Regions from separate parts of the Actinomadura sediminis genome, predicted to be linked through region 2. Evidence: riboswitches for the same ligand, from Rfam matches in the RefSeq annotation. Region 2 holds a riboswitch; the other holds the start of a gene.

Region 1 (8,269 bases), on a different contig from region 2:
TAGACGTCCATGATCCGCTCGCCGCGGGGATGCTGCGCGATGACGTTCGGGATCGTGTAGGTGCTCATCGGACGTCTCCCTCGCGGCGGAGCCCGGCGGGCCGGCGGGCGGCGGGCGCGATCTCGTCGAAGTCGCCGACGATCGCGTCGACGAACCCGTACTCGAGCGCCTCCCGCGCCGTGTACCAGCGGTCGTGCAGCGAGTCCTCGAAGACCCGGTCGAGGGGCTGGCCGGTGTCCTCGGCGATGAGCCCGAGGACGGTGTCGCGGGTGTGGCGCAGGTCGCCGGCCTGGAGTTCGATGTCGACGGCGGCCCCGGCGATCCCGGCGGAGCCCTGGTGCATCAGCACGCGGGCGTGCGGCATCGCGCGGCGCTTGCCGCGGGTCCCGGACGACAGCAGGAACTGGCCCGCGCTGTAGGCGATGCCGAGCACCAGGGTGGACACGTCGCACGGGACGAGCCGCATGACGTCGCGGATGGCGAGCATGGACGGCACCGACCCGCCGGGGGAGTGGATCCACAGGGAGATGTCGGCCGCCGCGTCCTCCCGCGCGAGGGTGATCAGCTGCGTCGCCAGCAGCGTGCCGTTGTCGTCGTCGAGCGCGCCGTCGAGGACGAGGACGCGCTGCCGGTAGAGCTCGTTGCGTACCCGTTCGTTGAACAACGGGATTTTCTGTTCCTCGCTCATGACTTCACTGTGCGGTGCGGGAGGCACTGCCCACGGCCCGATCTGCCCACGGCGGATCTGCTCAGAGCAGCGCGGACCCGCCACCGTGCCGCTTCCCCGTTCGGTCTCAATTCCGTACCCATTCCGACATCCCTCTTCCGTTTCGGCCGACAATGCCGATCCCGGACGCCTTCCTCGCGGCACCGCCGTTGACGTGCGGGTTCTTTCGGGCCACTGATCCTTCATGTGGCCGAAACCGTTATGCCTTGTCCCGGACCCCGCCGATACGGGTTCGGGCTTGAGGGACGGCCATGGGCGCTGTTAGCTTCACCCGGTGGGCGACAAGCGTGCACAGGCGGCGATCGCGGATTTCGCGGCGGCTCTGCGAGAGTTGCGCAACTCGGTCGGTAACCCGCCTTTCCGCGAGATGTCCGGACGGTCGGGAGCCATCTCCCACACGACGCTGCACGAAGCCACGAAGGGGAACAAACTCCCGAGCTGGGGAACGACGGTCGAGTTCGTCAAGGCGTGCGGCGGCGACCCGTCCGAGTACCGGGAACGCTGGGAGAGCGCGAACCGGACGGTCCGCTCCGCGACCGCCAAGGGCGCCCCGTCCGCCCCGCCCCCCGAACCCGCGGCCGCCGCGCCAGTCCCGCCCGTCCCCGAGACCGGCGACGCCCGGGACGCCGGCGTGCCCCGGCCGGACCCGGAGAGTCCCGCGTCCGGTGAGGCCGCGGACGGCGGGGGACCGGCGGCCCCCGCGACCGGGGGCCGGGCACGGCCCCGGCCGACCCGCGCCGTGGCGGCGGCGCTCGCGACGGCGGCCGCCGGTCTCGGGTCGGCGGCCCTCATCGTGGTCGTCGTCGACCGCGACTCCGCGGCGGGCGGGAACGGCCCGAAGCCGTCCGGCGTCGTCCCCGCGAAGGCCGCGCCGGCCCCGGCCGACTGCCCGGTGCGCGCGACCAACCCGCCCCCGGCCCCGCCGGCGCACGAGGGGGACGCGGCCGCCTTCATCACCGACGTCACGCTGCCCGACTGCACGCGCGTCCCGGCGCGCGGGACGGTGACCAAGGTGTGGCGGATCAAGAACGCCGGGACCGTGCCGTGGGAGGGATATTCGCTGCGCCGCCTCGACCTCCCGCAGCGCGCCGACCAATGCCAGACCATCTCCGATGTGCCGATCGACGACACCGGCCCCGGGGAAATGGTCGACATCCGGGTGGACATCGCCACGCCGAAGAAGCCGGGTTTATGTTACGTGCGCTTCAAGATGGTGGACGCCGAGGGAAAGGTCGCGTTTCCCGGAAGCCGCCCGGTCAACTTCCAGGTCATCGTGCAGGGACCCCGGTTCCCCGCCGTGGACGACACGACGGGGAACCGGGGCCGGTGATCCTTGGGATCAGTCGAGGACGATCCCGCTGTAGTAGGACTTGAGGATTCTGGAGTGGCTCCAGCCCGCGTTGGCCTTGTCACGGGAGCCGTACTGCGACATCCAGTCCCCGTTGACCCAGGCGCCGCACGCCGTCGTCGTGGCGCAGTAGTGGGCCTGCATGATCTTCCCGCTCCGGGTCATCCGGGTGCCCCACGTCGCGTCCACCGCGGCGCTCGTCGACGCCTTCGCCGAGCCCGGCCGGTACACCTGGCTCGACGTGGTGTCGTAGACGTCGAAGCACCGGCCGTCCGACGTCTTGCGCGTCGAGTGCAGCGCCCAGTACCAGCCGAAGCTCTTGACCGCCACCGCCCCGGCCCGCAGGGACTCCTGCGGCCAGCTCGGGACCCACTCGTTGGGCAGGACGTTCTTGACGTACGTCTTGAACGGGACCCGGTCCACGCGGTTCAGCGACACCCGGTACACCAGGATGGTCGTGGGCAGTTTGCTGTGGGTGCCGTCGGTCTTGCACCCGGTCGGCGGTGTGGAGCTCAGGAACCGGTGCGAGGCGTTCTGGTTCTTCAGGGTGGCGTTCAGGTTGCCCTTGGCGCCCGGCTTGAAGTCCTGGTACGCGCCGCCGTAGTTGCTGTTGTAGTAGACGCGGACGGTCTTGCCGCTGCGGTTCCAGGCGGACGCGGCCTCGTTCTTGACGCATTCGCCCTTGCCGTTGCCCGGCCCCTTGAACTCGTAGCAGGTGGGCTGCGTGGTGCCGTAGTCGGCGATGGACCCGGTGAAGTCCGAGACGGATCCCGCGTTGCCGCTGTTGAAGTAGTAGCAGAACTCGCCGCTCTCGCACACGCCGTTGCGGCTGGCGGCCGAGGCGGTGGACGCCGGGATGAGGATCGCCCCGCCGAGGGCCGTCGCGGCGGCCGCCGCGGTCAGCCGCGGGACCAGCCGTCCGGTTCGTGTCGACACAGTCGTCTTCCTCTTCTGCCGTGTGGCGTTATCGGACGTTGTAGCCCTGCGAGCGCCAGAAGGCGTTCGGGTTCGGGTTGTCCAGCACCGGGTCGCCGACGCTCTTGGCCGCGTGCGTCCGCCTTCCGGGGCGCATCTCGACGTGGGTGTGCGCGGCCGAGCTGGACGACACCCCGCGCCACGACTCGTCCGCGATGATCTCACCGCGGCTGATCGTGTCGCCCACGCTCACCCCGGACCGCGGCGCCGTGTGCAGGTAGATGATCGACTTGTTCAGCGAGGCGTTGTAGACGGAGATCGTGGAGAGCCCGCCGCTGCCGGTGGCCCCGCGCGCGACGTAGATGACCTTGCCGCTGACGAGGGCGTGGACGTCCGAGCCGACGCCGCGGGCGAAGTCGATGCCCTCGTGCCGTCCGGGCGTGGACTCGTAGCCGTCGAACGCGGCGGTGAGCCGCCCGCCGCTCGCCTTGTACAGCGCGTACGACATGTTGGTCCGCGACGACGGCGAGAACTGGTGGGAGGCGTTCTGGTTCTTCAGGGTGGCGTTCAGGTTGCCCTTGGCGCCCGCTTTGAAGTCCTGGTACGCGCCGCCGTAGTTGCTGTTGTAGTGCACGCGGACGGTTTTGCCGCTGCGGTTCCACACGGAGGCGGCGTTGTTCTTGATGCACTGGCCCTTGCCGTTGCCCGCGCCCTTGAACTCGTAGCAGGAGGGCTGTTCGGTGCCGTAGTTGGCGATGGACCCGGTGAAGTCCGAGACGGAGCCCTGGTTGTTGCTGTTGTAGTAGTAGCAGAACTCGCCGCTCTCGCAGACGCCGTTGCGGCTCGCGGCCGAGGCGGGCGCGGCGAGGACGGACGCCGCGCTCCCGAGCGCGATCGCGGCGGTGGACACGGTGAGGATCCGGGTGAACGTGCTCATGCTGGTCTCCCTCTGTTCGCGGAATCTGGCTGTCGGGCGGGTTCGGCGGGCGGGGCCGGCGGGCGGGGGTCAGCGGCGGCGGTACTCCTCCCAGGTGCGGATGGTCACCTTCGGGCCGTCGTCCGGGCCGCGGCCGGCGAGCCCGTTCAGGCCGAGGTAGTAGTCGCCGACCTGGTGCTGGGCGCGGGTGGACAGGTCGGTGTCGTTGATGGCGACGGCGTGGACGTGCCACGGCCAGTCGCCCTGCGCGGGGCTGCGCACCCAGGCCGCGAAGCCGACCCGGCGCAGCTCGCGGGCGGCCGCGGTGCGTTCGGCGGCGTCCATCCCCGCGACCGAGATGTCGACGGCGCCGCCGCCGTCGTGCGTCCCCGCGGACGTCGGGTCGCCGCCGGGGTTGTACGACCCCTGGTCGAGGACGAACGCGCGGCCGAGCCGCCGCTCCGCCTCGAGCAGCATGCTCCGCGTGCGGGTGTTGACGACGACGCCGCGCATCGGCACCCGGTCGCCCGGCGCGATCACGCGGGTGACCCGGAAGCGTCCGGCGCCGAGTTCGGTGAGCGACGTCCTGCCCGGCAGCCCGTTCGCGTCGAGGCCGGTGTAGCCGAGCGACTTCTGGAACTTCGCGTACGCGGCGATCGTCGAGGTCCCGAAGTACCCGTCGACCCATTTGGCGTCGAGCAGGCGCCGGTCGCGCAGCGCCCGCTCGACGAGCAGCACGCTCGCCTCGGCGCCGGGGGTCAGCGTGTCGTCGGCCCTGCGCGGGTCGATCTGGGCGGCCTTGACGGTCGCCTCCATGTTCACGCTCGGGAGCGCGGCGGCCGCCCGCGCGGGCGGCGCCCCCGCCGTCGCGACCGGGAGGGCGAGCAGGCCCGCCACGGCGAGGGCGGCGTACGACAGCGGCTTCGAGGCGGGCTTGAAGGGCAGCTTCATCGTTTCCCCTGGATGCGGGAGCTTGGGGCGAAGGCCATGGCGAGTGCATGGCGGAGTCCACCGTCACCCGCCGTCCACGGATCCACAAGAAGATCGTTGTTGTCAGCTTGTCCGCCGCGCTTCTCCGTACAGGCGAACACGTCGTCTGACAGGCGCCGACGCCACCGCCTGACGCCACCGCGCGCCGTGGCGGCGATCGCGGGCGGGACGGCGGGCCCGGGACGGCGGGGAAGATCGGGAAGAACATCCCGAGGGCGGGTGTTGGTACGTACTTGAAGGTGCTTGACCAGGGAAGAGATCGATTTTGGTCTGGTTTGCTTCCCTTGACATGGTTGGTACCTTCAATCTGAACTTCGCAGCAGTACGAGTGCTGCGGTCGGCCGTGCCAGGGATACGGCCGTCGTCGCGGAGCGGATCCCGCACGCGACGCGCGCCAGGAACGCGCGCCCTTTCGAGAGCAGTCGCTCACCGAATCCGACAATCCAGCGCCGCACGCGCGGCGTGCAGGCCGAGTCCGCATGGGCCCACGAGGGCCGAGCGGAGCCGGGGACCCGAGCAACAGGGGTGAATCGGCGCGCCCAGAGCGCGCCGTAGGGCTCTTCCATGCCCGAATCCGTCAGCTAACCCGGTAGGCGCCATGGGAGACAAGGAGATTCCCTGCATGACCGGTCGTTTTGATCGTATTACCGAGTCCGTCAAGCGCCTCGACGTCCGGGCCGCCGCCAAGCGGCTGGCCCCCGAGGACCGGGCCGTCGGCGTCGCCCTCGGCGCGGTGCTGGCCGGCACCGCCGGGCTGGCGGCCTTCCACCCGCTCGGCGGGGCCGACGCGGCCACCGACGCGCAGGGCTCGGCCGACGGCGCCGTCGCGATGGCGCAGCACCCCGCGAAGGCGGAGAAGTCCGAGGCGTCCGGCGCGATGACGACCGCCGAGGCCAAGGCCGCGGGCTGGAAGGTCGCGCCGCGCGCCGTCGAGGCGTCCGAGGTGATCGACCTGGCCAAGGAGCAGGTCGGCATCGAGGAAGAGGGCCCGGGCGACATGACCAAGTTCCACGACTGGTACGTGTCGACGCCGCACGCCGAGGCGACCGCGGCCCGCGACGGCGGCTTCTCCGTCGCCGCCTACAAGGGCGCCCAGTGGTGCGACATGTTCGTGTCCTGGCTGGGCTCGCAGACCGGCGTCAAGAACATGGGCTGGGACGCCTACACCGTCCAGCACGCGAGCTGGTTCAAGGACCAGGGCGCGTGGGGCCACAAGCCCAAGCCCGGTGCGGTCGTGTTCTACGACTGGAGCGCCGGCTCGGGCGGTGACATCGGCGACATCGACCACGTCGGCATCGTCGAGAAGGACAACGGCGACGGCACCATCAGCACCATCGAGGGCAACGTCGACAACTCCGTCCAGGAGAAGACCCGCGACAAGGGCCAGGTCGTCGGCTACGGCTACCCCGACTACGCCTGATCCCCGACCGCGCGACCGAAGGCGTCCGGCACCCGCCGGACGCCTTCGGCGTCTCCGCCCGGGGGAGAGACGCGGCGCACGGGCCCGGTTCGCGCCCGCCCCACGCGATCAAGGGGTCGTCGCGCCGCGGGTACGCTGGCGGGCATGCCGACCCTGCACGAGGAGGTCCTCGCCAAGCTCGGGCCGCTGATCATCTCCGGGGCCCTCGCGCCGGGGTCGAAGGTCAACCTGGAGTGGGTGCAGCAGGAGTTCGGCGTGTCCCGGACGGTCGCCCGCGAGGCGGTGCAGGTGCTCGCGTCGATGCGGCTGGTGGCGAGCCGCCGGCGGACCGGCGTCACGGTCCTGCCGGAGGACGAGTGGGACTCCTTCGACCGCGCCGTGATCAGGTGGCGGCTCGGCGGGCCGGAACGGGACGCGCACCTGCACCAGCTCTCGCAGCTGCGCACGGCGATCGAACCGCCCGCCGCCGCGCTCGCCGCCCGGCACGCGGACGCCCGGCAGCGGGACCGGATCGTCGAGCTCGGGGCGGCGATGGAGGCGGCGGGCGCGGCCGGTGACCTGGGGACGTTCCTCGATCACGACATCGCGTACCACCGGCTGCTGCTCGAGGCGTCGGGGAACGCGATGTTCGCCGGGCTCGCCCACGTCGTGGAGGAGGTGCTGCGCGGGCGCACGCTGCACCGGCTGATGCCGTCCCGGCCGAAGCCCGAGGCCCGCCGGCTCCATCTCGTGGTGGCCGAGGCCGTCGCCGGACGCGAGGCCGAGGTCGCGCGGGCCGCGATGACGGCGATCTGCGTCGAGGTCGCCGACGAGATGGGCCGGCTGGGCGGGACGGGCGCCTGACCGGGCGGGGTCAGACGACCATCCACAGCAGGCCGGCGATCGCGAACACCGACAGCCCGAGCGTCGTCTCCAGGACGGTCCAGGTCTTCAGCGTGGTCTTCTCGTCCATCCCGAACAGGCGGCTCACCAGCCAGAAGCCCGAGTCGTTCACGTGCGACAGCACGGTTGCGCCCGCCGCGATGGCGATCACGAGGAGCGTCAGCTTGACGTCGCTCAGCCCGGCGTCGGAGACCGCTCCGGCGATCAGCCCGCCGGTCGTGGTCAGCGCGACGGTGGCCGAGCCCTGCGCGACGCGCAGCAGGGTCGCGATGATGAACGCCTGCAGGATCAGCGAGATGCCGAGGTCGGACAGGCTCCCGCTCAGCGCGTCGCCGATGCCGCTGAGCTCCAGCACCCCGCCGAACATGCCGCCCGCACCGGTGATCAGGATGATGGCGCACACCGGGCCGAGGGCCTGGTCGACGACCCGGCTGACGGTGGCCATCGGCGCGTTGGGCCGGCCGAGCAGCAGGATCGCGGCGATGACCGTGACCAGCAGGGCCACCGGGGTGATGCCGATCAGGCTCAGGTAGCCGACCCAGGCCTGCCCCTCGGCGAGCACGCCGGTGTCGACGAGCGTCGTGAGCACCGTGTTGAACGAGATCAGCACCAGCGGGATGAGCAGCAGGAGCAGGACCGTGCCGAAGGACGGCGCCCGCCAGTCGGCGTCCTCCGCCTTCTTCCCGTCCCGCACCTCGCCGAAGACGACGTCCGACACCGACACGTTCACCCTCGCCGCGAGGAAGCGGGAGACCAGCATCACGCCGACGTACCAGGCCACCACCGCGATCGGGAGGCCGATGAGCAGCGTGAGCCCGACGTTGGCGCCGATCAGGTTCGACGCCGCGACGGGGCCGGGGTGGGGCGGGACGGTCGCGTGCATCACGGCGAACGCGCCCGCCGCGGGCAGCGCGTAGTAGAGCACGGACCCGCCGAAGCGCCGCGCCACCGTGAGGATGATCGGGACGAAGACGACGAGCCCCGCGTCGAAGAAGATCGGGAACCCGAACAGCAGCGACGCGACGCCCAGCGCCATCGGCGCCCGTTTCTCGCCGAACCGGCCGATGAGCG
Region 2 (8,269 bases):
CCGAATGACCGCATCGAGCGGGCGGCCGCGCGAACCCGTCCGCTCGCAGGTGTCGGCGCGATCACCCGGGGTAGGTGTCACGAGCCCGTCGTCGCCGGAGAACAGGGAGATCGCATGTCCAAGCCGCCGCTGCCGCCGGAGGCCGACGCGCTGCTCGCCAGGCCCAACCCGTGCGTCATCGCGACCCTGCGGTCGGACGGCGCCCCGGTGTCCGCGCCGACCTGGTACCTGTGGGAGGACGGCCGGGTGCTGGTCAACATGGACGAGGGACGGGTGCGCCTGGGGCACCTGCGGCGCGACCCGCGCGTGTCCGTCACCGTCCTCGACGGCGACGACTGGTACACCCACGTCACGCTCATCGGGCACGTCGCCGAACTGCGGGACGACACGGACCTCGCCGACATCGACCGCCTCGCCCGCCACTACACCGGCGAGCCCTACCCCGAGCGGACGCGCGGGCGGGTCAGCGCGTGGATCAGGGTGGACCGCTGGCACGGCTGGGGCAGGCTGAAGGACGGCGACCGGACGTCCGGCTGATCGCCGCCCGTGCCGACCGTCAGGCGGACGTCAGCACGGGGGCGAGGCGGCGCCACTCCTCCCGCGGGAAGGCGTCCTGGTCGGCGGTGAGGACCTGCACGCAGACGTGGTCGGCGCCGGCGGCGCGGTGATCCTCCACCCGCCGCCTGATCGCGTCCTCGTCGCCCCAGGCGATCAGGGCGTCGAACAGGCGGTCGCTCACCGACTCCACGTCCTCGGCCGTGAAGCCGGACCGCAGCAGGTTGCCGGCGTAGTTCGGCAGCGACAGGTAGGCGCGCAGCCAGCCGGTCCCGATCGCCCGCGCCTCGTCCCGCGTCGAGCACAGGATCGCGGTCTGCTCCGGGAGGACGAGCGGGCCGTCGCCCAGCGACTCGCGGGTCCGGCGGGTGTGCTCCGGCGGGACGAGGTACGGGTGGACCCCGCGGCTCCGTTCCGCGGCGGTCCGCTGCATCTTCGGGCCGAGCGCGGCCAGCACGCGGCTCGCCGCGGGCACCGGCGGCTCCGCCCGGTCGAGCCCGTCGAGGAACGCGGCCATCGCGGCCAGCGGCCTGCGGTACCGGCCCGCCTCCGCGGCGTCCACCAGCGGGGCGTGGCTCACCCCGATGCCCATCAGGAAACGGTCACCGTGCGCGGCGGTCAGCGACGCGTGCGCGGCGGCGGCGTCCGCGGGCTCGTGCATCCACAGGTTCAGGATGCCGGTCGCGACGACCGTCCGGCGGGTCGCCGCGAGGAGCTCGCCGACCGCGTCGAAGAGCGGCCCGCCGATGTCGGGGATCCACAGCGCGGTGTACCCCAGCTCCTCGAGTTCCGCGGCCGCCTCGGCGGCCTCCGCGCGGTCGCCGTACCGCAGCTGCTGGCTCCACACACCGACGCCGGAGATCTCCACAGCACCCATTCCCTTCGGACGGACCGGTGAAGATCAAACTACCCGCCGGCACGGTGCGCCCGCCCCCCGCGTTCGGGTTCGCCCGTGCACGGGCGCGATGCGGAGGACGTCCGGTCAGGCCAGCCAGCGGCCGTCGCGCATCAGCTCGCGGCCGCGCAGCTCGTTCTCCTCGCGCCACGCCTGGACGCGCCGCGGGGTGATGCGGAACCAGCGGTACGGCGACTCCTGCGCGCGCGGGTCGAAGCCGGTGGCCGCGGCGAACCGGTCGGCCCGTTCCTTCGGCAGCGCGCCGAGCTCCAGGACCTCGACCTCGCCGTCGATCATCGTCACGTCGCGGGTGGGCCCGAGCGCGAGCCGGACGGTGCCCGAGGCGGCCAGGTTCCGGCCCGTGCGGCTGTCCGCCGGGGTGGCGACCAGGAGCCGCTCCCCGTCCCAGTCGAACGACAGCGGGACCAGGTAGGGGGCGCCGTCCGGCGAGGCGGTGGCCACCCAGACGTCGACGTCGTGGGCGAGCCGGTGCTCGGTGTCGCGGCGGCGCCGGGCGCGGGAGCGGAAGTCGACGGTGGACGGGCCGGTCATGGTCACTCCTGTGGTCGGGGAACCTGTCGTTCTCGGTGCCCCCAGCTTCTCCCGGCGGGAGTACGGGACGCCTCCGTGCCGGCCACGGAAAGCACCACGGACGGCGGGTCGGTGGCGGGCGCCGCGACTTCCGCGTCGGCGGCGGCGCGCGGGCGCGACGTCGTGGCCGAGGGCCCGGCCGTTTCGCGCGCGGCCGGGCCCTCGGGGAGGCTCAGTCGTCCTGGTCGCCGCCGTACTCCCAGTGCCACGGCTCGTACGGGTTGCTGTAGGCCCAGTCCGGGTGGAACCAGCCGTACTCCCCGGCGTTGTCCTCCAGCCACTCGAACTGCGGCGTGCCCTCTTCCTCGACGCCGCCGCACAGGTCGGCGGCGATGCCGAGCCCGTGCTTGCTGTTGCCCGGCGCCGCGGCCATGCCCGCGGGCATGCTCTCGTACAGCTCCGCCTGCCGCTCGTAGCTGCGGTAGGAGCTGCGGACGCACATCTCCTCGCCGAAACGCTCGTGGTAGGCGGCGTTCAGCTCGTAGAACGCCGCGGCGGCGTCGGCCCGGAGCGACTCGTCCTCCTGCGGAAGCGGGCACAGCTCCTCGTCCGGGATGCGGCCGTTCGCGTAGTCGAGTTCGGCGGCCTTCTCCGGCTTGCAGTCGGCCGGGAGCTTCGGGGGTCCGCTCTCGCGGCTCTCGCGGTCCTCGCGGTCCTCGGGGGCCGCCGACGGCGCCGCGTGGTTCGCCGAGAGGGCGGCGGCCCTCGATCCGCCGGGGTCGCCTCCGCCGTCCGCCGACGCCAGCGCGAGGGAGCCGGCGAAGACGCCCGCGAGGGCCATGCCGGCCAGCGGGGCGGAGAACCTGGATGTGATGACGTGCCGACCTATCACGGCTGCTCCTTCCATGCCGCCTACCGGGTTAGCTGACGGATTCGGGCATGGAAGACGCCCTACGACGCCTCTTGGCGAGGCGTCGATTCACCCCTGCGAAGCGACGCGGACCGGCCGGTCCGGGCGTCGATCGCGCTGGTTCCCCGGCTCCGCGCGGTGCGCGGACTCGGCGTCGCCGCCGCCACCCGCACGAACTCGTGCTCGGGGTGGCGCGGACACTGATCGATGGTCTCGGCGCCCCTCCGGGCGCCCAATGTGGGCATGACGGTACCAAAGCCCCAAGAGACCGCAAAGGGGAGGCCAAGTCCGCCCCGGCACGATCAGCGCCGCAGGTAGCCGATGACCAGATCGGCGAGCTCCGGCGGACGGGGCGACGTCACGCAGGGGCGCCGAGCGGCGGGTGCTCGAGCACGCGGGGCCTGTACTCGACAAGCTGGATGCGGCCGTCGAAGGTGCGGTGCTCGATCATCTCGAGGGCCACGTCCGGATAGCCGTCGTAGATGCGTTCCGCGCCCGTGGCCCCGGTGATCACCGGGAACATCACGACCCGGAAGCGGTCGACGAGTCCGGCCCGCAGCAGGGACCGGCACAGGCTCAGGCTGCCGATCGTGCTGAGCAGCCCCGAGCCGCTCGCCTTCATGGCGCGGACGGCCTCGACGGCGTCCTCGCGGACGAGCGTGGAGTTGGCCCACGTCAGCGGCTCTTCGAGCGAGGAGGAGAACACCACCTTGGACGCTCGCGTGAGCTCGTCCACGGACGCCTCCTCTTCGGGCCTGAACTCGTCCTGGCCCTCCGGGACCTCGCCGGCGGCGAAGCCCGACATCAGGCGATAGGTGTTCGCCCCCATCAGGTAGGTGACCTCGGGCTGCTCGCCGAGCCACGCGAGGTACTCCGGACCCTCCAGGCCCCAGAACCCGGGCCATCCCTCGCCCGACGCGTAGCCGTCGAGGGAGGTGATGAAGTCGACGAGAAGTTCCGACATGGCAGGTGTCCTTTCCTAGGGCGTCACGAGGTTGACCGGCCACCAGCCGCGAACTCATCGGCCGCGCCGTGGGGTGGCGAGAACCCCGTCGCCTCCGACTCGGCTCCCGGTAACGCCCGTACTCGCGGGCGAGCAGGTCGGACGGCATCGCGGGCCACCGGCTCGGCGCGCCCGTGCCACGGTCCACGATCAGCACCGGGCCGAGGCCGTCGGCCGCGGTCTCGGCGGGCCGCACGAGGAAGCCGTCCCGGAACTCCTCGACCGGCACCGGGACCGGGCACCCGCCCAGCCGGGCGTCCGGCATTCGGCCGTCCCGCACCCCGGCCATGTCGCGCGCCATCCGGTCCACCGCCGACTTCGCCGTGCCGAACACGACACCGTAGGTGCGGGTGACCCCGGTGCAGGCGGAGATCGCCGTGATGAGACCGGACCCGCGCGGCGCCATGATCCGCGGCCCTGCGCCGGCGCGGCACCCTAAGAAGCGGGGCTTCCCGGGTCCCTCCGGAAAGCCCCGCCCCAGGGGTTCGTCTCACTCCGCCGTGATCGCTCGCTCCGGGCAGTTCCGGACGGCGGCGTGCACCCGCTCCTCGTGCTCGGCGGGGACCTCCGGCACGCGGACCATCGCGTAGCCGTCGTCGTTGAGGTCGAAGACCTCGGGGCACGTGGAGCAGCAGACGCCGTGTCCCGCGCAGCGGTCCTCGTCGATCACGACCTTCATCGGGTCTCGCCCTCCTTCGGGGTGAACTCCAGGTACAGGCTGGTCAGGCCGCGGAGGATGTACGTCGGGACGTACTCGTACCTGCGGTCGTGCGCGGGCCCGTGCCGGCGCTCGGAGACGCGGATGTCGGACGTGCGGTCCAGGATCCGCTCGATGCAGGCGCGGGCCTCGGCGCGGGCGAGCGGCGCGCCGGGGCAGGTGTGGATGCCGCGCCCGAACGCGACGTGGTGGCGCGCGTTGGCGCGGGCCGGGTCGAACGTCGCCGGGTCCTCGAACTTGCGGGGGTCGCGGTTCACTCCCCCGTTCACCACCATGACGGTCGTCCCGGCCGGGATGTCGACGCCGCCGACCGTGGTGGGGACGCGCGACAGCCGGAAGTCGCCCTTGATGGGGCTCTCGTGGCGCAGCGTCTCCTCGACGAAGTTCTGGATCCGCGTGCGGTCCTCGCGCAGCCACGCCTGGACGCCGGGCCGTTCGGCGATCACCTTGAGCGCGGAGCCGAGGAGGCGGACGGTCGTCTCCTGACCGGCCGCGAACAGGTTCGCCGCGACCCGCGCCGACTCGATCGGCGCGGGCGTCGAGCCGTCGGGGAACGTCGCGGCGGCGATGCCGGAGAGCACGTCGCCGCGCGGCTCGCGGCGGCGGTCCTCGATGTAGGCGGCGAAGCGCTCGTACAGGAACCCGAGGGGCGTGTGCGAGAGGCCGGTGTCGTCCGTGGAGCCGATCGTGCCGGTGTTCTCCTGGAGGTTGAACTGTTCCCGGAACTCCGGAAGGTCCTCGTCGGGGACTCCCAGGAGGTCGGCGATGACCAGGAGGGTGAACGGCCCCGCGAACCCGCGGACGAACTCGCCCTCCGTCCCGTCGAGCCACCTGTCGAGCAGGTCGTCGGCCAGCCGCCCCATCTGCTCCTCGTTCTCCTTGAGGCGCTTCGGGGTGATCAGCTTCATCAGCAGGCTGCGGTGCGCGGTGTGCACGGGCGGGTCCAGCGTGGGGAGCTGGTCGCTCATCGGGAGCTCGTCCCGGTGCTTCTCGATCAGTTCGGTGACGTCGTCGCCCTCCAGCGGGACGGGGAAGCCCGGGAACGGGCCGGTCACCGACAGGCACGAGGAGAACGTCTCGGAGTCGTGGAGCACCTCGACGGCCTCGTCGTACCCGGTCACCATCATCACGCCGTGGTTGGGCTCGCGGTGCACCGGGCACTTGCCGCGCAGGGCGTCGAAGTAGGGGTAGGGGTCGGCGTTGAGTTCGTCTCCCCGGAAGAAGTCGACTTTGTCGAGGTCGTCCGCCATCGGATCCGCTCCTGTTCGAAGGACGAAGGCCCGGTCGCGGCCTTCGCGGGTGGAAGGGGGTCGCCCGCGCTCCGCCGTGCCGCGCGGGCCGGCTCGCGCGGGCCGTGTCACGCGGGCCGTGTCACGCGGGGCCGGCCGGTCGCGCCGGCCCGACCCTCGGACGGCTGCGCGGGAGGCCGAGGCGGCGCTCGGCGATGATGTCGCGGAGCACCTCGCTGGCCCCGCCGTAGACGGTGGTGACGGCGGCGGCCCGGAACTCGTGCTCGAAGGCCCCGCCGGCGGGCGCGTCCGGCGCGCCGGGCGCCAGCAGCCCCTCGGCGCCCAGGATGTCCAGGGCGTCGGCGAGGTGGCGCCGGCCGGACTCGCTCCAGTACAGCTTCCGCATGGCCCCCTCGGGGCCCGGGACGCCGCCCTTCGCGGCGTGCCAGTCCATCCAGCCGCCCAGGAGCCGGGAGACCTCCTCCTCGACGGCGATCCGGCCGATCCGCTCGGCGACCAGCGGGTCGTCCAGGACGGTCGTCCCGCCGGGGCGGCGCGCGTCCCGCGCCCACGCGGCGAGGTCGGCGGCGATCGCGTGGTCCACGGACGCGGGCCCGCCGACGCCCCGCTCGTACACCAGCGCGATCCGCATGACGTTCCAGCCCCGGTCGACCTCGCCGATGAGGGCCGCCTCGGGGACGCGCACGCCGGTGTAGAAGGTGGCGTTGGTGACCTGGCCACCGAGCGTGCGGATCGGGCGGCACTCGAACCCGGGGTCGTCCGTCGGAACCAGGAGCAGCGACAGCCCGGCGTGCTTGGGCGCGTCCGGGTTCGTGCGGGCCAGGACGAACACGTGGCTGCAGACCTGCGCGGTGCTGGTGAACATCTTCTGGCCGTCGACGACCCACGCGTCGCCGTCGCGGACGGCCGTCGTCCTCGCGGCGGCCACGTCCGAGCCGGAGTCGGGCTCGCTGTAGCCGAGGGCGATGAGGATCTCGCCGCGCAGCGCGCCGGGCAGGTACCGGCGCTTCTGCTCCTCGGTGCCGACGTGCAGGATCGTGTGCAGCACCATCGAGGTCGTCGCCCACCCGTCGCAGCGCAGGCCCGCGCGGGCGCACTCGTCGAAGACGGCGCGCGCGTAGCCGGGGTCGGCGTCGCCGCCGCCGTACTCGGCGGGCCAGCCGGCGGCGAGGACGCCGTCGCGGGCGAGCCGCTCGTGCAGTTCCATCGTCTGGTGGCAGCCGCTGCGGCGCTGTTCCTCCGCCCACTCCGGGCGCACGTTCGCCTCGACCCAGGCGCGCGCGGCCGCGCGGTGCCCGGCCAGTTCGTCGGATTCGCGGAAGTCCATGGTCACACCCCTGCCGTGGTGGAGGACGCCGTGCCGAAGAGGCGGCGCGGCAGGCCCGCGTAGGCCGCGCGGCGGTCGCCCGCCACGAGCGGCCACGCCTTGGCGCGCCGGTAGTACAGCTGCACGTCGTATTCGAGGGTGCAGCCGTAGCCGCCGTGCATCTGCAGGCTGTCGGACGCCGTGGTGTACGCGGTCTCGGACGCGAACAGCAGCGCCATCGTGGCGAGTTCGGCCGCGTCCGGCGTCCCGGCGTCGTGCGCCCACGCGGCCTTCCAGGCGAGCAGCCGCGCGCCCTCCAGCGCCGTCGCGTCGTCGGCCAGGCGGTGCTGCACCGTCTGGAAGCCGCCGATGAGGATCCCGAAGGCCCGGCGTTCCAGCACGTAGCCGAGACCGAGTTCGAGCGCGCGGGCGGCGAGGCCGGTCAGCGCGGCGCCGGTCAGCGCCTCCCAGCGGCGGACGGCGCGGGCGTGGGCGGCGACGGCGGCCGGGCCCTCCGCGAGGACGATCGTCTCGCCGTCGTCCAGCGGGCGGTCCGCGACCGGCATGGAGCCGAGGTTGGGGACGGCCCGGTCCCGCGCGGACCCGGCGGCGAGCGGTTCGGGCGCCCGGGTCGCGACGAGCGCCCCGTCGCGCGTCGCGACCACCACGTCGGCCACCGCCCCGGCCGGGACGAGCCGGGCGACGCCGCCGGTGACCGGCCGCAGCGCGAGGGTCGCCAGCAGGTCGCCCGCGACGGCGCGGGCCGTCCACGGATGGTCCGGCGCGGCCTCGGCGAGCAGGGCGGTCGCGGCGGCGGCCGCGGCGAGCGGGACCGGCGCCAGCGTCCGGCCCAGGCAGTCGGCCGCGACGGCGAGCTCCAGCAGCCCCGCCCCGCCCCCGCCGTGTTCGGCGGGCACGAGGATCGCGGGCAGGCCCATCTCGACGACCTTGCGCCACAGGCCGGCGTCGAACCCGAGCGGTTCGGCGGCGCGCACCACGGCCGGGGGCGCTTCGCCGTCGAAGAAGTCGCGGAGGCTCGCGCGCAGGACCTCCTGGTCATCGGTGAAGGCCAGGTCCACCAGGCGCCACCCCCACGTCGGG

Evidence for each region. A riboswitch is a leader RNA that binds a small molecule or an ion and turns the genes downstream of it on or off. The one in region 2 is predicted to bind cyclic di-AMP.
Region 1: another riboswitch for cyclic di-AMP. It lies ahead of ACFQ11_RS14310 (CHAP domain-containing protein); the one in region 2 lies ahead of ACFQ11_RS23040 (M15 family metallopeptidase).

What each region holds. Positions count from the first base shown of each region.
Region 1 covers NZ_JBHTJA010000022.1:54,850-63,118, reverse strand. Annotated here, with positions in the region: gene ACFQ11_RS14340 (ClpP family protease) at 1-68, opposite strand, end outside; gene ACFQ11_RS14335 (ClpP family protease) at 65-688, opposite strand; gene ACFQ11_RS14330 (NBR1-Ig-like domain-containing protein) at 1,002-2,057, shown strand; gene ACFQ11_RS14325 (SpoIID/LytB domain-containing protein) at 2,067-3,011, opposite strand; gene ACFQ11_RS14320 (peptidase inhibitor family I36 protein) at 3,040-3,927, opposite strand; gene ACFQ11_RS14315 (peptidoglycan-binding domain-containing protein) at 3,997-4,857, opposite strand; cyclic di-AMP (ydaO/yuaA leader) riboswitch at 5,379-5,506, shown strand; gene ACFQ11_RS14310 (CHAP domain-containing protein) at 5,519-6,316, shown strand; gene ACFQ11_RS14305 (FadR/GntR family transcriptional regulator) at 6,461-7,159, shown strand; gene ACFQ11_RS14300 (GntP family permease) at 7,170-8,269, opposite strand, start outside.
Region 2 covers NZ_JBHTJA010000051.1:36,264-44,532, forward strand. Annotated here, with positions in the region: gene ACFQ11_RS23025 (PPOX class F420-dependent oxidoreductase) at 115-537, shown strand; gene ACFQ11_RS23030 (TIGR03620 family F420-dependent LLM class oxidoreductase) at 557-1,423, opposite strand; gene ACFQ11_RS23035 (pyridoxamine 5'-phosphate oxidase family protein) at 1,538-2,002, opposite strand; gene ACFQ11_RS23040 (M15 family metallopeptidase) at 2,214-2,873, opposite strand; cyclic di-AMP (ydaO/yuaA leader) riboswitch at 2,877-3,055, opposite strand; gene ACFQ11_RS23045 (dihydrofolate reductase family protein) at 3,250-3,855, opposite strand; gene ACFQ11_RS23050 (ferredoxin) at 4,385-4,573, opposite strand; gene ACFQ11_RS23055 (cytochrome P450) at 4,570-5,862, opposite strand; gene ACFQ11_RS23060 (acyl-CoA dehydrogenase family protein) at 5,984-7,189, opposite strand; gene ACFQ11_RS23065 (acyl-CoA dehydrogenase family protein) at 7,192-8,247, opposite strand.